One region of the Sphingomonas sp. DC5200-1 genome, then DNA from elsewhere that is predicted to be linked to it. Evidence: predicted binding sites of a transcription regulator. Region 1 holds the regulator's gene; each other region holds the start of a gene.
The links. The regulator LexA, encoded in region 1, represses DNA repair genes until DNA is damaged. The targets are predictions, from matches to a motif close to GTTCCNCNCTTGTTCT.

Region 1 (7,714 bases):
GCGAGGCGCTGATGCGTGCCGACGACGTCGAGGCCGCGACGCGGGCCTTGGTCGGGTGAGCCGCCTGACCCATCTCGACGCCGACGGCGCCGCGCATATGGTCGATGTCGGCGATAAAGCCGTGACGCAGCGTCGCGCGGTCGCCACCGGCCGCATCGCCATCGCCCCCGACGCCCTGGCCGCGATCCGCGACGGCGCCGCGAAGAAGGGCGACGTGCTCGCCGTTGCCCGCGTCGCCGGGATCATGGCGGCGAAGAAGACCGCGGACCTCATCCCGCTCTGCCACCCCCTGCCGCTGACCCGCGTCACGCTCGATCTGACGCTCGACGATGCCGGCATCACCGCCACCGCGCTGACCGCCACCGACGGCAAGACCGGCGTCGAGATGGAGGCACTGACCGCCGTGTCGGTCGCACTGCTCACCATCTACGACATGGCGAAGGCGATGGACCGCGCGATGACGATCTCGGACATCCGCCTGCTCGAAAAGGCCGGCGGCGCGTCGGGCGACTGGCGCGCCTGACGCCATGGCGCTGCTCCCGATCGACGAAGCCCAGGCGCGGCTGTTCGCGCACGCCCCGCCGGTCGGGACCGAAACCGTGCCGCTGGCCGCCGCCGCGGGCCGCTGGGCGGCGGACGACATCGCCGCCCGCCGCACCCAGCCCGCCACCGACCTCTCGGCGATGGACGGCTATGCGATCCGCTTCGCCGATTTGCCCGGACCGTGGACGCTGATCGGCGAAAGCGCCGCCGGTCGCCCCTTTACCGGCACCGTCGGTCCTGGCGAAACCGCGCGCATCTTCACCGGCGCGGCCATGCCCGACGGCGCCGACACGGTGATGGTGCAGGAAGAGATCGACGCGGACGGCACCGCGATCCACCTGACCGGCGAAGGTCCGGCGACGCTCGGCCGCAACACCCGCCGCCGCGGCCTCGACTTTCACGCCGACGATCGCCTGATCGCGCGAGGCGAGCGGCTGACGCCCGCGCGCATCGCCGTCGCCGCGACCGGGGGTATCGGCTTGATCGCCGTCCACCGCCGGGTGCGCGTCGCTATCTGCGCCACGGGCGACGAGCTGGTCGATCCGGGCACCGGCGGCGACCCGAGCGCGCTGCCCGAATCGAATCGCGCGATGCTGACGGCGATGCTCGCCGACCTGCCGATCGAGCTGATCGACCTCGGCATCCTGCCCGATGATCTCGATCGCCTGCGCGATGCGTTCGCGCGCGTCGACGCCGACCTGCTCGTCACCACCGGCGGCGCGTCCGTGGGCGACCACGACCTCGTGCGCCCGGCGCTGGAGGCAGCGGGCGGCGTCATCGATTTCTGGCGGATCGCGCTGCGGCCGGGCAAGCCGATGATGGCGGGACGGCGCGGCGCGATGCAGGTGCTGGGCCTGCCGGGCAACCCGGTATCGGCCTTCGTCACCGCCCTGCTCTTCGTCAAACCGTTGATCGCGCACCTGTCCGGCGCTGCGAACCCGCTGCCGCGCAGCACGATGGCGATCCTGGGGGAAGACCTGCCCGCCAACGGCCCGCGCACCGATTATCTGCGCGCAGAGCTGCGCGACGGCCGCGCCTATGCCTCGACCATTCAGGACAGTTCGATGCTGCTGACGCTGGCGCGCTCGCATTGCCTGATCGTGCGGCCGGTCGGTGCCCCCGTCGCGCGCGTGGGCGACTCGGCGGAAATCCTCGTCATCGCTTGACGCCCCACGAATTGTTCCCTAGAAGTTCCGCGTCTGTTCTGACGGGGAAGGACCGCTTATGCTCACGCGCAAGCAGCACGAGCTTGTATGCTTCATCAACGACCGGCTCGAGGAGACGGGCATCTCACCGTCGTTCGAGGAGATGAAGGACGCGCTCGACCTCAAGTCCAAGTCCGGCGTCCACCGCCTGATCAGCGCGCTGGAGGAACGCAACTTCATCCGCCGCCTTCCCAACCGTGCGCGCGCGCTGGAAGTGCTGCGCATGCCGGAACGCTCCGAACGCAAGGCGCCTGAAACGCCCGCTCCCGCTGCGCCGCCGAGCGCGCCGGCCGCGGGCAATGTGCGTCCCGCCCCCTCGCCGGCGAACGACGTCGTCGAAATCCCGCTGCACGGCCGGATCGCCGCCGGCGTGCCGATCGAGGCGTTCGAAGGCAGTTCGATGCTCGCCGTCCCCGCGGCGTTGCTCGGCACCGGCGAACATTATGCGCTGGAGGTTTCCGGCGACTCGATGGTCGAGGCTGGTATTCTAGATGGCGACTATGCGCTGATCCGCCGTACCGACATCGCCCGCGATGGCGAGATCGTCGTTGCGTTGATCGAGGATAGCGAGGCGACACTCAAATATTTCCGTCGCGAAGGCGCGATGATCCGCCTCGATCCCGCCAACCGCGCCTATGAGCCGCAGCGCTACGTTCCCTCGCACGTCCGCGTGCAGGGCAAATTGTCGGGTATCCTGCGCCGCTACGACTGACGGGATTCCGGCGTGGTGGCGCGCCGCAAAACACGATCGTTCGTGAGACTTTTGTGACTTTCCAAACGGCGCCTTCTGCCTCCCGTCGAGGGCAGGGCATTCCGGCTTCCCGCTGATTGCGTGCTTGAAAGTCCTTAAATATCGGATGTTTAGACACGGGCATCATTGCGAGCGCAGCGAAGCAATGACGGATTGACCCGAACTCGTGCCGCTACGGGAAGCAGCGCCCCGTCGCAAAGGCTCAGACCGAGACCAGCGCTCGAGCTGAGGTCATCGCGGAGGCATGGCCGTCGGGATATCGTCCGGCCGAGGCGGGGCGACCTTGGCTCCCACCAACCATGGATGCCGATCCCCTGGCTGCGTCACGGTCCGCACACGCCCGCTCGCCAGGGTCAGCATGACCCCGCCGGTACGCCGCAGCACGGGCGCGTCTAGCCGCAGCCAGCGCGGCCGGCACGCCCGCGGCAGCCGCCGGTCGCTCACCACGACGTCCGCCCTCCCGCAGGCCGCGACCACATCCCGCCATGCCAGTTGGTAGCCGCTGCGGGTTGCCAGGACGCGGAACGACTGCCCTCCCCCGTCCCGCAGGACCGCCACGCACGCATCGCGGCTGCACCGGGCCTCCGGCAGATCGTCGAGCAGCCACGGCTCGCCATCGGTCCCGCCATTTTCGGCGAGCATCGCCCGCGTATAGTCCCCGGCGCGGTCGCGCAGCAGCGCCAGCCGGCCACCCAGCCGGATCGCCATATGCCGCCCGTCCCCCGTCACCAGCAGATCGGGTGGCGGGGTCGACGCCGCCCAGGCGGCACCGGCGACGACCGGCAGCACGCCGATCCAGCGCATCCGCGTACTCCACAGCGCCAGCCACAGCCCACCGGCGACCATCGACAGAAACGCCCCCAGCGGCATCGACGACACCACCAGAGACGCGCCCGGCGCATCCGCCACGACATGCGCCAGCCACAGCAGCCCGCGCAGCGCCCCATCGGTCAACCACCACACGGGCCCGCCCAGCCCGACCGTGTCCAGCACCAACGCCCCCGCCTCCAGCGGCATGACGACGAACGTCGTCAGCGGGATGGCGACGATATTGGCCGCAGCCCCATACAGGCCCGCCTTGTGGAAGTGATAGATTGCGATCGGCATCAGCGCCGCCTCCACCACCACGCCCGTCAGCAGCAGCGACCCAAGCCCGCGTAGCAGACGGCGTGCGCGCGCTTCCTCACGCGGCTCGAACCACCCGCGCACCCGCGGATGCTCGTGCAGCGCAACGATCGCCACGATCGCGGCGAACGACAGCTGGAAGCTTGGCCCCACCAGCGCTTCCGGCCGCACCGCGAGCACGACCATCGCGCCGGCCGCAACCAGCCGCAGCGTCATCGCCTCCCGCCCCATCGCCAGCGCCGCCAGCACGAGCAGCGCGGCGACGCACGATCGGATCGTGGGCACCTGGGATCCGGTGAGCAACGTATAGCCGATGGCGGCCAACGCCCCCATCCCCGCCGCGACCAACGGCAACCGGACGCGGATGGCGAGCCATGGCCACAGCGCGAGCAGCCGCAACGTGACGAACATCGTCGCCGCCACCGCCGCGGTGATGTGCAGCCCGCTGACCGACAGCAGATGCGCGAGGCCCGCCCGCCGCATCGCCTCCGCATCGCGCTCGCTGATCGCACCCTCGTCCCCGGTCGCCAGCGCCGCCGCAATGCCGCCCCGGCTCCCCCCCAGCCGATCGGTGATATGCGCGGTCAGGCGTCGCCGCAGGCTGCCCTCCGCCGCGCCGGGCGACACCAGCTCCACCGGCGCGAACCCCCGACCGGTCGCGCCAATCCCGGCAAACCACGCCGCCCGCGCAAAATCATACGCTCCCGGCACTGACGCCGCGGCCGGAGGCATCAACCGCGCCCGCAGCCGGATTCGCGCCGCCTCACCCAGCCCCCTCGGCACATCATCGGTCGCCAGGTTGATCCGCACCCGCGGTGGCAGTCCGATCCCCGGATCGCTCTCGATCGTCAGCCGCACCAGATCGCGCGCGACGAGCGCCTCCATCCCGACCACCCGGCCGGTCACGACGGCGACGACCGGCCGCGCCAGCACCGGGGCCGCGACCTGCTCCGCGCGCCACCACGCGGTCGCCACGCCCGCAGCCATCAGAACACCGCCGACAGCGACGCTATGCGCCGCCCGCCCGCCCCGCCCGATCGCCGCCGCAGCGCAGGCCATGGCCAGTGCCGCCAGTATCGCCGCGATCCACTGGTTCGGGTCGGGCATCAGGAACCAGCCGCCAGCGCCCGTCCCAAACGCCACCGGCACCCATAAAGCAATCCGATCGCGTTCCGCGTGCAGCCACGCTTCCACACGATCGCGCAACCGATGCCACCCCTGGGGCATTTGAAGGCGCACGGAGCGCGTGCTAGAGGCCGCGGCGGCTGAACTGGCCATCAGGTTTCAAACTTTGGGAGCAAGCGCGGTTGGGCGCAACAGTTGAAAATCGTTCGGGCGACGGCGCGGGAATAGTCACGCGATTCGCCCCCTCGCCCACCGGCTATCTGCACCTCGGCGGCGCGCGCACCGCGCTGTTCAATTGGCTGTACGCGCGTCACCATGGCGGCACGTTCCTGCTGCGGATCGAGGATACCGATCGTGCCCGCTCGACGAAGCCGGCGATCGACGCGATCCTCGCCGGACTGCAATGGCTGGGCATCGACTGGGACGGCGATGCCGTCTTCCAGTTCGCGCGCGCCGATCGCCATGCCGAAGTGGCGCATCAGATGGTGGCGAACGGCCATGCCTATCGCTGCTACATGACGCAGGACGAGATCGCCGCGCAGCGCGAAGCGGCGCAGGCGGCGAAGCAGCCGCTGCGCATCCGCTCGCCCTGGCGCGATGCCGATCCCGCGACCGCGCCGGACGGCCAGCCCTTTGTCGTGCGCCTGAAGGCGCCGCGTGAGGGCGCGACGACGATCGACGACCAGGTGCAGGGGTCGGTGACGGTCCAGAACAGCGAGCTCGACGACCTTATCCTCCTGCGCTCGGACGGCACGCCGACCTATATGCTCGCGGTGGTGGTCGACGATCACGACATGGGCGTCACGCATGTGATCCGCGGCGACGATCACCTCAACAACGCCTTCCGCCAGCTGCCGATCTACAAGGCGAATGGCTGGCCGGAGCCGGTCTATGCGCATATCCCGCTGATCCACGGCACCGACGGCGCCAAGCTGTCTAAGCGCCACGGCGCGGTGGGGATCGAGGCGTATCGCGACGAGCTCGGCATCCTGCCCGAAGCCTTCGACAATTACCTGCTCCGCCTCGGCTGGGGCCATGGCGACGATGAGATCATCAGCCGCGAACAGGCGACCGAATGGTTCGACCTCGATGCGGTCGGCAAGAGCCCGTCGCGCTTCGATCTGAAAAAGCTCGAAAACCTCAACGGCCATTACATCCGTGCTGCCGACGACGCACGGCTGGCAGGGTTGGTCGCAGGGATCGGCGGCTATACCGACGTCGATCTGCTCACGCGCGCGATGCCGGTGCTGAAGGCGCGCGCCGCCAATCTCAACGAACTGAGCGACGGCGCCGCTTTCCTGTTTGCGGTCCGGCCGCTCGCGATGGATCAGGCAGCTTCGGACCTGCTGACCGTCGACGCCCGTGCGCTCCTCGCTGCGCTGCACGCCGCGCTTGACGCGGTGCAGCAGTGGGATCAGGAGACAATCGAAGCAGCGGTACGGCAGGTGGCGGACAGCACGGGCGTAAAGCTCGGACAGGTCGCCCAGCCGCTCCGCGCCGCTCTCACCGGGCGCAAGACCTCGCCCGGCATTTTCGACGTGCTCGCGTTGCTCGGCAAAGAGGAAAGCCTCGGCCGCATCGCGGACCAGATGCAAGTCTGATAGGAAGGACAACCAGATGACCGAAGCCGCAAAGGTATCCGTGAACGGCAAGGATTTCGACTACCCGGTCATGTCCGGCACTGTCGGACCGGACGTCGTCGACATCCGCAAGTTCTACGCGCAGACCGGAGACTTCACCTACGATCCGGGGTTCACCTCGACGGCGTCGTGCCAGTCGAAGCTGACCTATATCGACGGCGACGAAGGCGTTCTGCTGCATCGCGGCTATCCGATCGGCGAACTCGCCGAACAGTCGAGCTTCATGGAAGTCGCCTATCTGCTCTTGAACGGCGAGTTGCCCTCGGCGGACGAGCTGACGGGCTTCACCAACACGATCACGCGCCACACCATGGTGCATGAACAGCTTGCGGCGTTCTTCCGTGGCTTCCGCCGCGATGCGCACCCGATGGCGATCATGTGCGGCGTCGTCGGCGCGCTGTCGGCCTTCTACCACGATTCGACCGACATCCATGATCCGGTGCAGCGCACCATCGCCTCGCACCGCCTGATCGCCAAGATCCCGACGATCGCGGCGATGGCGTACAAGTACAGCGTGGGCCAGCCCTTCCTGTACCCGGACAACTCGCTGTCCTACACCGGCAACTTCCTGCGCATGACCTTCGGCGTTCCGGCCGAGCCGTATGAAGTGAACCCGGCCGTCGAAAAGGCGATGGACCGAATCTTCATCCTGCACGCCGATCACGAACAGAACGCATCGACCTCGACCGTACGTCTGGCGGGTTCGTCGGGCGCCAATCCGTTCGCGTGCATCGCGGCGGGCATCGCCTGCCTCTGGGGTCCGGCGCATGGCGGCGCGAACGAAGCCGCGCTCAACATGCTGCGTGAGATCGGCACGCCCGAGCGTATCCCCGAATTCATCGCGCGCGCGAAGGACAAGAACGATCCATTCCGCCTGATGGGCTTCGGTCACCGCGTGTACAAGAATTACGATCCGCGCGCGACGGTGATGCAGAAGACCGTGCGTGAGGTCTTCGACGCGCTGAAGGTCAACGACCCGCTGTTCGACACCGCGCTGCGGCTGGAAGAGCTAGCGCTGTCGGACGATTACTTCATCGAGAAGAAGCTGTTCCCGAACGTCGACTTCTATTCGGGCGTCATCCTGTCGGCGATCGGCTTCCCCACCGAGATGTTCACCGTGCTGTTCGCGCTCGCCCGCACCGTCGGCTGGGTCGCGCAGTGGAACGAGATGATCACCGATCCCGACCAGAAGATCGGCCGTCCGCGTCAGCTGTACACCGGCCCGACGCAGCGGTCGTACGTGCCGGTCGAGCAGCGCTGATGCGCCGGGCCCGGCCGGTCCTCATCTCGATCGGCGTCATGCTGACGCTGGTCGGGCTGCTGTG
Region 2 (7,714 bases), on a different contig from region 1:
ACATGGCGGCAACACTAACGGCTTATTCGCCGCCGACCAGCGGGATTACGCGGCGGGCGCCTCCCCCGGCGGCACGGCGAACAGCGCGAAGCCCGTGGGCAGCTTGCGTGGGCGCTTGCCGGCGAGCGCGGCGTCGATCGCCTCGATCGATCCGATCAGGTCGCGTTGCTGATAGGGTTTGACGAGGCGCCCGGTCGCCAGCGCCTCCGCCTCGGGCGGGAAGCGGCCGGTGACGAACAGCACCGGCACCGCGGCGGCACGGGCACTGCGTGCGACATCCAGTCCCGATCCGTCCGCCAGATTGACGTCGACCAGCACCAGGTCAAGCGCCTCTCCCGATTCCAGCACCGACACCGCCTCTGCAACGCGGTCCACCGTCGCGATGATCGTATAGCCCGCCTCGCGCAGAATATGTTCGGTATCGAAGGCGATGAGTGGTTCGTCCTCGACCACCAGCAGCCGTTCGATCAGCCGCTTCTTCCGCCCGAACAACATATGCCGCTATGCCCCTTGGTTGACGGCGTTATCCCATGTCACGCCCGATTCGGTTAACGCGCATCTGGCGGCAAGTGACGCAAATTTTTTCACGCGCGGCACAATTGCGCGTATGGGGCGACGATGGCCGACCCCAAAGACCCCCGCACCCCTGCCGCCGCGGGCAAGACGCCCGGCGACCGGATCGCGAAACTGCTCGCCCGCGCGGGCGTCGCCAGCCGTCGCGAGATCGAACGAATGATCGCCGAAGGGCGCGTCGCGCTCGACGGCACGGTGCTCGATACCCCCGCCACCGTGCTGACGTCGCTGCGCGGCGTGACCGTCGATGGCCAGCCCGTCGGCTCGCCCGAACCGACGCGGTTGTTCCTGTATCACAAGCCGACCGGGCTGCTGGTCACCGAACGCGACCCCAAGGGGCGGCCGACGATCTACGATCGCCTGCCGCACGACCTGCCGCGGCTGGTGCCGGTCGGACGGCTCGACCTCAATACCGAGGGCCTGCTGCTGCTGACCACCGACGGCGGCTTCAAGCGGCAGCTGGAGCTGCCTGCGACCGGCGTCGAGCGCAGCTATCGCGCGCGCGCCTATGGCAACGTCACGCAGCAGCAGCTCGAGGAGCTGGCCGAGGGCGTCGAGATCGAGGGCATTCGCTACGGATCGATCGACGCCAATATCGAGCGGCGCACCGGCGCGAACGTGTGGATCGAGATCACGATCACCGAAGGCAAGAACCGCGAGGTGCGCCGCGTCCTCGAACATCTGGGGCTGCAGGTCAGCCGCCTGATCCGCACCCGCTACGGCCCGTTCGTGCTCGGCGACCTGCCGGTCGGCGGGATCGGCGAGGTGAAGCAGCATGAGATCGTCGGATTCCGCAAGACGCTGAAGGGCGGCGCTCCGGACGAGTCGATCGCGGCCGCTCCCCGTGCCGGCTTCCGCACCGCGCCAAGCGTCGATCGCACCACCCGCACGCGCCGCGGCGCCGAGCGTGGCGTGGAGCGGCCGGCAACCGTACGGCCGACCACGCCAGGCGAGCGCCCGACGCGATCGCGCCCGCGTTCCGAGGGTAGCGCGGACCGTCCCGCTGCGGCCCGTACGGCGAACCCGCGCGCCGCCGCCACCGGCGAAGCGCCCCGCCCCGGCTTCCGCACACCCGCAACGACCGATCGCGGCGCCCGTACGCGGACCCGAACCGACACGCGCGCCCGCGACGACGCCCGCGACGGCAAGGCCAACGTCCCCACCGGCGGCTCGGCGATGAAGCCGTGGGAGCGTCATGATGAGCGCGGCGCCGATCGCAGCGGCGACCGCAACCGCTCAGGCGCTCCCCGCGTCGGCCAAGGCAAGCCCGGCGCATCCCGCACCGGCCAACGACCTCCCCGCGGTGACGCCCCGACGCGCAGCGGCCCCGCAGGCGGCGGCGGCTCGCCGCGCCCATCGGGCGGGCGTCCGCCCAGCGGTGGCTTCAAGGGCGGGCCCAAGGGCGGGCCGCGCGGAGGTCGCTCGTGAGGGTAATCGCCGGCCAGTGGCGCGGGCGTCCGCTCGTCGCGCCCAAGGGCGACGCGACGCGCCCCACCGCCGACCGCACGCGCGAGGCCTTGTTCTCAATGCTCACCAGCCGCCTCGGCAGCTTCGAAGGGCTCGCCGTCGCCGATCTGTTCGCCGGATCGGGCGCGCTGGGGATCGAGGCGCTGTCGCGTGGCGCGGCGTCCTGCCTATTCGTCGAACAGGACGGCGCGGCGCTGGATGCGCTGAAGGCCAACCTCGCCAAGCTCGGCACGCGCGGCGACGTGCGCAGCGGGTCGGTAATGGCGCTGGGGCCGGCGCGCGCGCCGCTCGACCTCATCATGATGGACCCGCCCTACGGCACCGGTGCAGGCTTGGTAGCCTTGGATAAATTGGCGCGGCTGGGCTGGACGAACGCCGCGACCTGGGTCAGCATAGAGACCGCACGCGACGAGGCGGTCGAGGTCGCCGGGTTCGCCATCGACACCAGCCGCGTGCATGGGAAGGCCCGTGTGACACTCTTGCGGGCCGCCTGATCGCAACAGGAGGGAGCCATGGCGACGCAGTTCATTCCCCACCATTACGATGCCCCGCGGCGGTCGGGGCCGCAGGCGGTGGTCGGATGGGTGCATCATCCCTTGCCCAAGGGCATCGAGCTGGAGGTGCAGACGACGCCGTCCGCACAGGCGCTCGACAATCAGCAGATCGCGACGACGCGGCTGGTGCTGAGCCGCAACCAAGCGTTGCTGCTCGCCAGCTTCCTGCTCAACGCGACCGGCTATTCCGAGGCCGATGTCCCGAAACGCAGCGTGTCGCGCTGGCCGCGCTGGTTCAGTCGGCGGTCCTGACCCGCGGCAACAGTGCGAGGCCGGCGAGGCTCACGAGGCCCGCCGCGACCAGATACAGCCCGATCCACCACAGCCCGCGCGCAGCGAGCGCCTGCGCCGCGATCGGCGCGAGTGCCCCGCCCAAGATACCGCCGACGTTGAACGTCATCGACACGCCGGTGTAGCGCACGCCCGCCGGAAACAGCGTCGGCAGCCAGCCGCCGAGCGGACCATAGGCAAAGCCCATGACGAACAAGGCGAAGGCCAGCCACGCGAACACCACGACCAGCGATCCGGCGCCCAGCATCGGCCCCATCAGTGCGCCGGCGACGATGCAGCCCAGAAAGCCGATTACCAGCATCCGCTCCGCCCCCGTCCGGTCTGCCAGAACGCTCGCGACGATCACGCCTGCGGCGAGAAACAGGATCGCGACCAGCTCGACGCCGAGCAGCGCCGTCTTGTCATAGCCCAGCGTCGTCGTGCCGTAGCTCAGCGTAAAGGCGGTCGCGAGGTAGAAGAGCGCGAAGCACGCCACCACCCCGCCGGTGCCGGCCAGCAGCGCGCGGCCATGACCGGCAAACAGCGTCGCGAGCGGCACCTTGGGCAGCGCCTCCGCCTTGGCCGCTTCGACGAAGGCGGGCGTCTCGGTCAGCTTCAGTCGGATCCACAGGCCGAGCGCGACCAGCACCGCGCTCACCAGGAACGGCAGGCGCCACCCCCAGGCGCGGAACTGATCGTCGCTCAGCACCAGCCCCAGCAGCAGGAACAATCCGTTCGCCAGGATGAAGCCGACCGGCGCCCCCAGCGGGGGGAACATGCCCCACGTGTTGCGCCGATGCGGCGGTGCGTTCTCGACTGCGAGCAGCGCCGCGCCGCCCCATTCGCCGCCCAGCCCCAGCCCCTGGCCCAATCGCATCAGGCACAATAGCAGCGGCGCCCAGATGCCGAATTGTCGATAGGTCGGCAGGAAGGCGATCGCGACGGTCGACCCGCCCATGAGCAACAGGCTGGCGACGAGGGTCGACTTGCGCCCGATCCGGTCGCCGAAATGCCCGAACACCGCCGCACCGATCGGCCGCGCGAAGAAGGCCACGGCGAAGCTCGCGAAGCTCATCATCTGCCGCGCCGATGCACTTTCCCCCGGAAAGAACAGCGCCGGAAACACCAGCGCCGCGGCGGTGGCGTAAATGTAGAAATCGTAGAATTCCACCGCCGTACCGACGAGGCTCGCGGTCAGGATCCGGCGCGGCGAGGCTGGCGTGACGGCGGCGTCCGGGACTTCGGCGGCAGGGGTTTGGCTCATGCCGCCTTTCTAACCCCCAAATAAAGGCATCTGGCAACAAAGTTGCCATCCCTTCGCAACATTCCGCCGCTACCGCGATGCCACCGCGGCTCCCCTCCCCCTGTGGGTCGCGATGTATCGGTCGCCTTTCTGTCGACTGGTGCTCCCTGAACTACGGGGCGGCCGCACCGGTGGCTGCCCCGATTTTTCCGGGCTTGCCGCGCTCGCAGCTTGCCGAGCCAAGCGCCGTTCCCTACCTGTTCGCCGGTGACCGACACCGCCTCCCCCGCCGCCCTGCAGGATCCGCCGTATCTCAAGGGGTTGAACCCGCCGCAGCGCGACGCAGTGCTCACCACCGAAGGCCCGGTGCTGATGCTGGCCGGCGCCGGTACGGGCAAGACCGCGGCGCTGACCGCGCGGCTCGCGCATCTGCTGTGGACGCGCAAGGCGTGGCCGTCGGAGATCCTCGCCGTCACCTTCACCAACAAGGCCGCGCGCGAGATGCGCGAGCGCGTCGGCAGAATGGTCGGCGACGCGGTGGAGGGCATGCCGTGGCTCGGCACCTTCCACGCGATCGGCGCCAAGATGCTCCGCCGCCACGCCGAGCTGGTCGGGTTGCAGTCGAACTTCACCATCCTCGACACCGACGATCAGCTGCGGTTGCTCAAGCAACTGATCGTTGCCGCGGACATCGACGAAAAGCGCTTCCCCGCGCGCAGCCTTGCCGGCCTGATCGACGATTGGAAAAACAGGGGCCTCATCCCCGCCGATATCGATGCCGGCGAAAGCGAACGCTACGCCAACGGGCGCGGCGGCGAGCTGTACGCGCAATATCAGGCACGGCTGCGCAGCGTGAATGCCTGCGACTTCGGCGACCTGCTGCTCCACATGCTCACCATCCTGAGGACGCATACCGATGTGCTGCGCACCTATCAGGAGCGCTTCAAATACATCATGGTGGACGAATATCAGGACACCAACATCGTCCAGTATCTCTGGCTGCGGCTGCTCGCGCAGACGCGCAAGAACATCGCCTGCGTCGGCGACGACGATCAGTCCATCTATTCGTGGCGCGGCGCGCAGGTCGAAAATATCCTGAAGTTCGAGAAGGATTTTCCCGGCGCCAAGGTGATCCGCCTCGAACAGAATTACCGGTCGACGCCGCACATCCTCGGCGCCGCATCGGGCGTGATCGCGCATAATGGCGGGCGGCTCGGCAAAACGCTGTGGACCGAACTCGATGTGGGCGAGAAGGTCCGCGTACTGGGGGTGTGGGACGGCCCCGAAGAAGCGCGCCGAGTCAGCGACGAGATCGAGGCCGCGCAGCGGAACGGCACCCCGCTCGACCATATCGCGATCCTCGTCCGCGCGCAGCATCAGACGCGCGAGTTCGAAGACCGCTTCATCTCGATCGGCATGCCGTACCGCATCGTCGGCGGCTATCGCTTCTACGAACGCGCCGAAATCCGCGACGCGCTCGCCTATCTGCGCATCGTCAACCAGCCGTCGGACGATCTGGCCTTCGAACGCATCGTCAACGTCCCCAAGCGCGGCCTTGGCGACAAGGCGATCGCCAAGATCCACCAGCTCGCCCGCGCCGAGGGCGTGCCGCTCACCATCGCCGCGGCGCGCATCCTCGACACCGACGAACTGACCCCGCAGGCGCGCCGCGCGCTCGGCAATTTCGTCGGCGACATCGCGCGCTGGCGCGACCGGGCACGCGACCTACCGCATGCCGAACTGGCGCGGCAGATGCTCGACGAATCGGGCTATACCGCGATGTGGCAGGCCGAAAAGTCGGTCGAGGCGTCCGGGCGGCTCGAAAACCTGTCCGAACTCGTTCGCGCGATGGAGGAATATGAATCGCTCGGCGCGTTCCTCGAACACGTCAGCCTCGTCATGGACAAGGAGGGCGCGGTACAGGCGCCCGAGGTGACAATCATGACGATCCACGCCGCCAAGGGTCTCGAATTCGACACCGTCTTCCTGGTCGGTTGGGAAGAAGGCCTGTTCCCCTCGCAACGCGCGATCGACGAAGGCGGCACGCGCAGCCTGGAGGAGGAGCGCCGCCTCGCCTATGTCGCGATCACGCGTGCGAGGCGCCGCGCGACGATCCTGCACGCCGCCAACCGCCGCATTTACGGCCAGTGGACGTCCAGGATCCCGAGCCGCTTCGTCGGCGAATTGCCGTCCGAACATACCGACAGCGACACGACCATGTCGGGCGGCGAAAGCCTGTGGCGCGCCAATTGGAGCGAGCGCGCCGATCCCTTCGCCAATGTCGCACGCGGCACCGGCCGCGGTCCGGGCTGGCAGCGCGCGGCGGGGTCTGGCTCCGGCTTCACCACCCAGCCGACGCGGATCGTCGAGAGCCGGGCGAGCGCGGTCAGCATCGGCAACAAGGGGCGCAGCGACCTCAGCGTCGGCATGCGCGTGTTCCACCAAAAATTCGGCTATGGTGCGATCGCCGAGATCGAAGGCAACAAGCTGGAGATCGACTTCGAAGCCGCCGGCCGCAAGCGGGTGATGGACAGCTTCGTCACGATCGGGTGATCAGGGCGCCCCCGCCCGAGTATTACCCTCCTGGTCATTGCGAGCGCAGCGACGGACTGAGGCGACGGACTGAGGCGGCCGATCCCACCTTGGCGTCGTCCGGCAACCGCGCCACCGCGACACGCCCCCCATCATCCGTTCAGGAACCGGCAGGGTAGGTTCCGCGTATGGCCGTTACGGTTCCGAATCAACGGACTAAGAAGCTCAGGACGATCGCCATGCTCAAGTCGCTGTCCCTCGCCGCTGCCGCGGCCGCTGCGCTCGCCGCCGCCACTCCGGTCGTCGCCCAGTCGGCGCAGGACGAGGCGCGCTTCACCGCCGCGCAGCAGCGGTTCGACGCCGAACTCGCCCGCTATCGCGCCGAGGTGGATCGCTATCGCGCGTCGCGCGGCGGCTACACCGGCACCGGCGGCTATCGCGAAGCACCGGCCGCAAACTATTACAACAACAATAGCTACCCCGGCGATCGCGACGAAAACGGCTACGATCCGTCGCGCTATTATCGCAGCGGCGACAATTATCGCGAACGCGTGTTGAGCGCGGACGAGCGTGTCTATGCTGGCAATGACGGCCGTTATTATTGCAAGCGCAGCGACGGCACGACCGGGCTCGTCATCGGCGGCGCCGCGGGCGGCATTCTGGGCAATGTGATCGATGGCGGCCGCAGCCGCATCGTCGGCACCTTGCTCGGCGGTGCGGCAGGTGCGCTCGCCGGTAAGGCGATCGACCAGAACCAGTCGCAGGTCCGCTGCCGCTGAGGTCTACGGGGCGCGTCGGCGACGGTGCGCCCCCGCCCCTCTCGCTCCGTCACCCCGGACTCGTCCCGGGGTCCACCGGGCCGCCAGGGGACAGCAAGAGGCTGTGGCCTCCCCCCTCGCCGCAGAGTGGTCCCTGGAACAAGTCCGGAGTGACGGGGGAGTTTGCGGCAGCCTTGAGCGTGCCGAACCTTACCCCAGCTCCACCGCCATCAGCGTCACGCCGACATATTTCTCCGCCTCGGGCTCGAACAGCGCACTCGGGCGGAAGGTGTTCGCGGTCAGCGTCGGATCACCCA
Region 3 (7,714 bases), on a different contig from region 1:
CGATCCGGGCAATCTCGGCACCATCCTGCGCACCGCCGATGCGGTGGGCGCCGGCGGGCTGATCCTGATCGGCGAGTGCGTCGATCCTTTCTCGGTCGAGGCCGTCCGCGCGAGCATGGGGGCGCTGTTCACCGTGCCCGTGGTTCGGAGCGGTTGGGAGGAGTTCCTCGGCTGGCTGCGGCAGGGACCGGGACAGCTGGTGGGACTGAGCCTTGACACCACCCACGACTATCGCGGGGCGAATTATGCCGCGCCGACGTTCCTGCTGACGGGCAATGAGGCGCAGGGGATGCCGGCGGACTATGCCGCGGCGTGCGACCTGCTGGTCAAGATCCCGATGCTGGGCAAGGCGGACAGCCTGAACGCCGCGGTCGCGACGGCGGTGATGGCCTATGAGGTGCTGGCTCAGCAGAGCCGGTGATTGCCCGTTTTTTTCAGCAATATGAACACTTTGTCCGAAACGATCGGGGCTGATCGTTTCGGTTTCTGTACCCATGCTGCCCGCAGACAGGCCGCAGGGTAGAGCAAGCCATCTATCCGCCGATCATGCCACTGATGCGCACCGCGCCGCCGTCGTTGAAGACGCGGCCGGATACCATGCCACTGATCCTGGCGCGGGCGCCCTCTTCGACATAGACGTCGCCCGCAACCATGCCGCTGATGCGGACGTCGCAGCCGGGACGGATGACGACATCGCCAGCGACCATGCCGGCGATGCGGCCGTCCTGATCCATCACGATATCGCCGGGGTGCATACCCTTCATCGCGGGGTCCTCATTCGGCTGCGTCGGGAAGGCGCAGCACGTCATCGCCGTAGCGCGCCAAGGCCTCGACCGGTTCCGCAACGCCGATCTCGCGTGCCCCGGGTTCGATGTTGAGGTCGCGGAATTTCCGCGCGGACACCAGAGCACGGCTCTCAAAGCTCGACACGAAGCTGTTGTAATTGTTCACCGCGGTGGTGAGGCCGCTGCCGACCTTGCGCAGATCCTCGCCGGCCTTGGCGAGACGGTCGTACAGCTCCTTGCCCAGCGCGCCGATCGCACGGGCTTCGCTGGCGAGCTTTTCCTGACGCCACACTGCCGCGACGGTGCGGGCGATGGCGATGAGGTTGGTGGGGGTGGCGAGCAGGACCTTCTTGTCGAAGGCATAGTCCCACAGCCCCGCGTCATGCTCCAGCGCGGCGGAAAGGAAGTGTTCGCCGGGGACGAACATCACGACATATTCCGGCGTATCGTCGAACTGCGACCAATAGGCCTTGGCGCTGAGGCCATTGATATGCGCGCGCATCGAGGCGGCATGGGCGGTGAGGCCGATATGGCGCTCGTTCTCGTCGACCGCGCCGAATGCGTCCTGATAGGCGTTGAGCGACACCTTGGCGTCGATGATGAGCGACTTGCCGCCGGGGACGCGGACGATCGCGTCGGGGCGTAGGCGCCCGCCCTCCCCGTCCGCGACGCTGACCTCCATCGCGAAATCGGTATGCTCGGCGAGGCCGCAGGTTTCGAGGACGTTGCGCAGCTGCTGTTCGCCCCAGCGACCGCGGGCCTTGGGCGCGTTGCGGAGTGCGTTGACGAGCTTGGCGGCTTCGCCAGAGACGCGTTCCTGGCCGAGACGCATCTGCTCGATCTGGCCCTTTAGGTCGCCGAAGGCGTCGCGACGCTCGGCCTCGACCTTGGCGACGCCCTCTTCATAGCGCGCTAGGCGGTCGTTGACCGGCTGGAGCAGCGACTTGAGGTTGCTGCCGGCGAGTTCTTCGGATTGGCGGAAACGAGCCTCGGCGCGATCGAGGAACGCCTTTTGCGCGTCGGTCAGCGCCTTGTTGGCGAGATCGTTGAACTGCGTCGCCATCAGCTCCTTCGCCTCGCGCATGTCGGCAAGGCGGGCTTCGAACGCTTCGCCCTGCGCCTGCATCGCGGCGAGATCGGCGCGTGCGGCATCGCGATCGGCGCGGATCGTCGCCAGTTCGCGGCGGAGCAGGTCGGCAGCGGCGAGACTCTGATCGATCTGGGCGCGGAGATCGATAAGCCGGATCTCCGCGGCCTCGACCTGCGCGCCCGCAGCGGCGAGATCGGCACGCGCCGCGTCGCGATCGCTGCGAACGGCGAGCAATTCGGTGCGCAGCGCTTCGGCGGTGGCGATCCGGTCGTCCACCTGCGCGCGCAGGCCGGCGAGTTCGCGCATCGCGTCGTTGCGTTCGCGCTCCACCGCGTCGCGCGTCCGGGCGACGAGCTCAGCGTCGGCGACCTTGCTCTGCGCGACCGCCAGATCGGCGGCGAGTCGGCCGCTGCGACGGGCCGCCAGCAGCCAACCGATCAGCAGGCCGGCGGCAAGCGCGAGAATGGCAACGACAAGCAACTGGTCCACGAACGTCCCTTCGAAAGGTCACAAAAGTCACGCCGAAGAGGGTGTTTTTCCGTGACGATCCCTTGGCCTATGCCGGGAACATAGATCGAACGAAGCGTGTAGGACAGCCCCTTTTTCAATCCGACCGGCTGATAGGTTGGACACGCGCGAGCGGGCGGCTACGATAGCGCTCACAAGAGGCAGGGGAGAATGTCGTGGGCAGTGGTTGGCTGGGTGTCATGGGCGCCGCGGTGCTGGCGACGGGCGCGGTGCCCGCCGCGGCACAGGTCAGCGCCGCCGGGGATCCCTTTGCAAGCGACCCGACCGGGATCGTCGCCGATCCCTGCCCTTCCCATCCCAAGGTTGGCTGGACCGAGCAGCAGCTGCACACTCTGACCCGCGATTTCGGACAGCTATGCCGCTATCGCGCCGCCAATGCCGCGCTGACGGAACGGCCGCGGGTCGTGTTCGCCGGGGATTCGATCACGGACAATTGGATCAATTTCGATCCCGCTTTTTTCACCAACGGCGTGATTGATCGCGGGATCGGCGGGCAAACGTCGCCGCAGCTGCTCGTGCGGTTCCGGCAGGACGTCATCGACCTGCATCCGCAGGCCGTCCACATCATGATCGGCACCAATGACATTGCCGGCAACACCGGTGCGGCGACGATCGAGACGGTGGAAGGGCATATCGCGAGCATGGCGGAGCTGGCGCGCGCGCATAGCATCCGGGTGATCCTCGCCTCCGTGCCCCCGGCGGGCGCCTTCCCCTGGGCGAAAGACAAGCAGCCGGTGCCGCAGATCGCGGCGCTGAATGCGTGGATCCGGGAATATGCCCAGCGCGAGGGGTTCACCTATGTCGATTACCATCCCGTGTTGGACGACGGGCAAGGCGCGATGAAGCCGGGGCTGGCGAGCGACGGCGTGCATCCGACGGCGGCGGGCTATGCGGCGATGCGGCCGGTGGCCGAGGCGGCGATCCGCCGAGCGCTGGGTGAACGGAGAGCGGGCCGATGAAGCGTTTCGCCCTGATTGCCGCGCTGCTGGCGGGCAGCGCGCCGGCCTATGCACAGCGGCTGGCGACCGTCGAGCGCCATGGGGCGCTGGTGTCGGTGGAGCCCTACGGGCCGGGGATCGTACGCGTGACGATCGCGACGGATCGGGGCCAAGCGGAAGGCCTGCCGGGCTATGGCATTTCCGGCAAAAGCGATGCCGCGGGCTGGAGCCGACAGCGGGGGAGTGACGGCGGCGACGTCTTCGCCTCGAGCGACCTGCGCGTGACCGTGGCGGCGCAACCCTGGCCCAAGCCGCCGAGCCAGATGGAGCGCTACTTCGCCCCGTCCCTCCCGCCCGTGTCGATCCGCTTCGACCGTGCCGACGGCACGCCGCTGACCGCGATGACTGGGTGGGAGATGGCGCCGCATGACGTGACGGGCGAGCATACGTTCCGCGTCGGCGCGACCTTCGCCGACACGCCCGACACGCATTATTACGGCCTGGGCCAATATCAGGACGGCGTGCTCGACCTGCGCGGGCGGACGATCGATTGCCGCCACGATTACGATCGCCCCGCCGGCGAAGCGGTGTGCGTGCCGTTCATGGTGACGGACAAAGGCTATGCGATCCTGTGGGACAATCCGTCGGCGACGATCGTCTCGCCCGGCCTGCACAGCCAGACGCATCTGCAATCCAACGTCGGCGAGCGCGTGTCGTTCTTCGTCATCGCCGGGCGGACCAGCGACGATCTGTATGCGGGCTATGCCAGGTTGACCGGCGCGACGCCGCTGCCGCCCAAATCGGCCTTCGGCCTGATCCAGAGCAAGGCGCGCTACGAGACGCAGGCGGAGCTGACCGCGGTGGCGGACGGATACTGGCAGCGCCGCTATCCGCTCGACATCATCGTGCTCGACTGGTTCTACTGGACCCGGATGGGGCAGATGGACATCGACCGGACGGCGTTTCCCGATCCGGTCGCCATGAACGCCCATCTGAAGTCGCAGGGCGTCCGCAGCATCGTCAGCATCTGGCCGCGCTTCGAGAAGGAGAGCCGCTGGTTCGACACGCTCGCCGCCAAGGGCTGGCTGCTAAAGGACAAGGACGGCAAGCCGGTCGACGGGCTCCCGATCCGGTCGGATCGCGCGGGCGCGCTGATCGACAGCACCAATCCGGACGCGCGGGCCTGGTATTGGGGCAAGATCCGCGACGATATCTTCAGCGCCGGCTTCGACTTCGCCTGGCTGGACGAGACCGAACCCGATCTGGTGCCGGACGGCTTCTACTATGCGATCGGCACGGGCGATCGCTATCACAACGTCTTTCCGCTAATCCATACGCTGAGCGTTGCGGAGGGCTCGGCGCGCGACCGGCCGGATATGCGCAACCTGATCCTGTGCCGGGCGGCGTATCTGGGGACGCAGGCGAACGGCTGTCTGTTCTGGTCGTCGGACGTGCGATCGACGTGGGAGGCGTTGCGGCGGCAGGTGCCGGCGGGGCTCGGCATGACGGCAAGCGGGATCGCCTATTGGTCGAGCGATACGGGCGGGTGGCAATGGCCCAACGGCCCGGCGGCGCAGCGCCCCGTGCTCCTCGATCCGGCGGGCGCGACCGCCATGGCGCCGTCGTATCGCGACTATCCCGAGCTGTTCGTGCGCTGGTTCCAGTATAATGTGTTTACGCCGACGCTGCGCATCCATGGTCAGCGGCCGGCGACGGCGATCTGGGATTACGGCACGGCAGCCGAACCGGTGCTCGCCGCCTCGCTGCGGCTGCGCTACGAGCTGCTGCCCTACATCTATGCGCTGGGACGCCAGACCAGCGTGACCGGCGCACCGTTCATGAGGGCGCTGTTCATGGACTTCCCCAATGATGCGACCGCCAAGACGCTGGGCGACGAATATATGTTCGGCCCCGCCCTCTTGGTCGCGCCCGTCACCGAACAGGGGGTGACCAGCCGTCGCGTCTATCTGCCCGCCGGGACGGACTGGTACGATCTGTGGACGGACAAGCGCCACACCGGCGGCCAGTGGATCGACGCGGCGGCGCCGATCGACCGCATCCCGGTGTTCGTGCGCGCCGGATCGATCCTGCCGATCGGGGAGCAGGTGCAAAGCACCGCCCGCGAGCAGGGGCTGGCCAAGGTGCGCGTCTATCCGGGGCGGGACGCGCGCTTCACGCTGTACGACGACGACGGGACGACCAATGCGTGGCGCACGGGGGGCGGACGCAGCGCGACATTGGTGTGGGACGATGCCCGCGGCCGGCTGTCGGTGGAGGGGCGGCTGCCCACCGGGCAGGCGCTGGATCCGCTGGTCATGGTGATCGGGCGGTAGCGGCGCTGCGTCCTTGACGGCGGCGGCGGCGAGGCCAATGATAGCGATAACGAAAGTTGGAGAGGCTATTATGGCACCGCCGTCGCGACGCGATATTTTGGGAGGCGCCGCGCTCGCCGTCGCCGGCATGGCGGCGCCGGCCGCATGGGCCGCGCACCCCGCCGACAGTCTGGAGGCGATCGCCGCACGCAAGGGGCTGCGCTTCGGATCGGCGATCCCGTGGCAGCCCGGCTCTCCCCCGGGCCTGCCGGTCCGCGACCCGGCCTATGCGCAGCTGATCGCCCAGCAATGCGGGTTGGTCGTCGCCGAAAACGAGATGAAGTGGCAGCGGTTGCGCCCGGCGCCCGACGTGTTCGACTTCGCGCCCTTCGACACGATCGTCGCTTGGGCGGAGCGCAACGGCCTGGCCGTGCGCGGGCACAATCTGCTGTGGCATCAGCCGAAATGGCAGCCGAAGTGGCTGAACGCCTATGATTTCGGCAGCCGCCCCCGTGCCGAGGGCGAACGGCTGCTGACGACGCATATCCGCACCGTGCTCGGTCGGTATGGCAACAAAATCCGCAGCTATGACGTCGTCAACGAGGCGGTCGATCCGGCGGACGGCCACCTGTACGACACCGCGCTGTCGAAGGCGATCGGTGGCGCGGAGCCGACGCTGGACCTCGCCTTCCACACCGCGCGCGCAGCCGCGCCGGGCGCGCAGCTGGTCTATAACGACTATATGAGCTGGGAACCGCACAACGAGGCGCATCGCGCAGGCGTGCTGCGGCTGCTCGAAGGGTTTCGGCGGCGCGGCGTGCCGGTGGATGCGCTGGGCGTGCAATCGCACCTCATCACCCAGAGCGCAGACGCCCGCGCCGATGTCGCACGGTTGCAGGGCGAGTGGCGGCGCTTCCTGGATGCGGTGACGGGGATGGGCTATGCGTTGCTGATCACCGAGCTCGACGTGCGTGACAACAACCTGCCCGCGGACACTGCGGTGCGGGACCGCGCGGTGGCGGACTTCACCCGCGGCTATCTGGACGTGACGCTCGCCTATCCGCAGCTGCGCGATGTGCTGGTGTGGGGCCTGAGCGATGCGCACAGCTGGATTCCGGGGTTCGAGCCGCGCACCGATCGTGCCGCTCGGCGCCCGACCCCGTATGATGGCGCACTGCGGCCGAAGCCGATGCGGACCGCCATTGCGGACGCCTTTGCCGCGGCGCGTCCGCGCTGATCCGTTTCCGGACCGGCATGGAGCCGGCCGGCCATACAGGGAGACGATGATGAGGGTTATGGTCGCAGCGGCGCTCGCCATGGTGCCGCTGAGCGCCGTGGCGGCGGGACAACAGGCGGCGCCGGCACAGGGGAGCATCTTCGACAAGGCGATCAATCAGCCCGGCATCGGGTGGAGCGTCTATGGTCCCGGCCAGACCGCCAAGCAGGTGCCGGCGACGGACGTGCCCGGCGGTGCCGCCGTCCGGGTGCAGGTGAGCAAGGCAGGCGCGAACGTGTGGGACGTCGGCGCGACCTATCCGACGATCAAGCCGATCGCGGCCGGCGATACGCTGCTCGTGATGGTCTATCTGCGCGCGCCCGATGCCAAGGACGGCGCGACCGTGCCGATCCCGGTCAACGTCGGCGGCGCCGATGCCCCCTATCCGCAGATTACCGGCGAGACGGTGAACGTCGGCGCGGGGTGGAAGCGCTATTTCGTGTCGGGCGTGTCGAACCAGGCGTTTGCGGCGGGCAAGGCGCGGATCGGCATACAGCTCGCCGGAGCGAAGCAGGTGATCGAGGTGGGGCCGGCGTTCCTGCTCGATTTGGGCGCCGGGTTCGATCGGTCCAAGCTGCCGCATAACTGACGGATACGAACAAAGGCCGGCGCCTCGATCACGAGGCGCCGGCCCGGCGAGGTGGAGGCGGCGGGAATATCCCGCCGCCTTTTTCGTCAGAAGTTGCCGCGCAGGATGAACGAGAAGCGGCGGTCGTTCATGAAGTAAGAACGCGGGGCGAGTTGGGCGGGATCGCCCGTATACGCCTGCAATGTCTTGGTGACGG

Region 2: a site for LexA is predicted at 4,356-4,371, ahead of ACP7A3_RS02790 (ATP-dependent helicase). Genes of this name have one in related genera too.
Region 3: a site for LexA is predicted at 2,440-2,455, ahead of rmuC (DNA recombination protein RmuC). Genes of this name have one in related genera too.

Annotation. Positions count from the first base shown of each region.
Region 1 covers NZ_JAFCVW010000005.1:399,960-407,673, reverse strand. Annotated here, with positions in the region: gene trpC (indole-3-glycerol phosphate synthase TrpC) at 1-59, shown strand, start outside; gene moaC (cyclic pyranopterin monophosphate synthase MoaC) at 56-523, shown strand; gene ACP7A3_RS13685 (molybdopterin molybdotransferase MoeA) at 528-1,709, shown strand; gene lexA (transcriptional repressor LexA) at 1,768-2,460, shown strand; gene ACP7A3_RS13675 (ComEC/Rec2 family competence protein) at 2,731-4,851, opposite strand; gene gltX (glutamate--tRNA ligase) at 4,932-6,350, shown strand; gene ACP7A3_RS13665 (citrate synthase) at 6,367-7,650, shown strand; gene ACP7A3_RS13660 (hypothetical protein) at 7,650-7,714, shown strand, end outside.
Region 2 covers NZ_JAFCVW010000001.1:596,272-603,985, forward strand. Annotated here, with positions in the region: gene ACP7A3_RS02760 (AmpG family muropeptide MFS transporter) at 1-4, opposite strand, end outside; gene ACP7A3_RS02765 (response regulator) at 46-495, opposite strand; gene ACP7A3_RS02770 (pseudouridine synthase) at 619-2,001, shown strand; gene rsmD (16S rRNA (guanine(966)-N(2))-methyltransferase RsmD) at 1,998-2,534, shown strand; gene ACP7A3_RS02780 (hypothetical protein) at 2,553-2,846, shown strand; gene ACP7A3_RS02785 (MFS transporter) at 2,830-4,128, opposite strand; gene ACP7A3_RS02790 (ATP-dependent helicase) at 4,375-6,660, shown strand; gene ACP7A3_RS02795 (glycine zipper 2TM domain-containing protein) at 6,879-7,418, shown strand; gene ACP7A3_RS02800 (hypothetical protein) at 7,608-7,714, opposite strand, start outside.
Region 3 covers NZ_JAFCVW010000001.1:186,283-193,996, reverse strand. Annotated here, with positions in the region: gene ACP7A3_RS00935 (TrmH family RNA methyltransferase) at 1-421, shown strand, start outside; gene ACP7A3_RS00930 (hypothetical protein) at 534-764, opposite strand; gene rmuC (DNA recombination protein RmuC) at 775-2,364, opposite strand; gene ACP7A3_RS00920 (SGNH/GDSL hydrolase family protein) at 2,583-3,362, shown strand; gene ACP7A3_RS00915 (TIM-barrel domain-containing protein) at 3,359-5,674, shown strand; gene ACP7A3_RS00910 (endo-1,4-beta-xylanase) at 5,745-6,890, shown strand; gene ACP7A3_RS00905 (hypothetical protein) at 6,940-7,518, shown strand; gene ACP7A3_RS00900 (TonB-dependent receptor) at 7,605-7,714, opposite strand, start outside.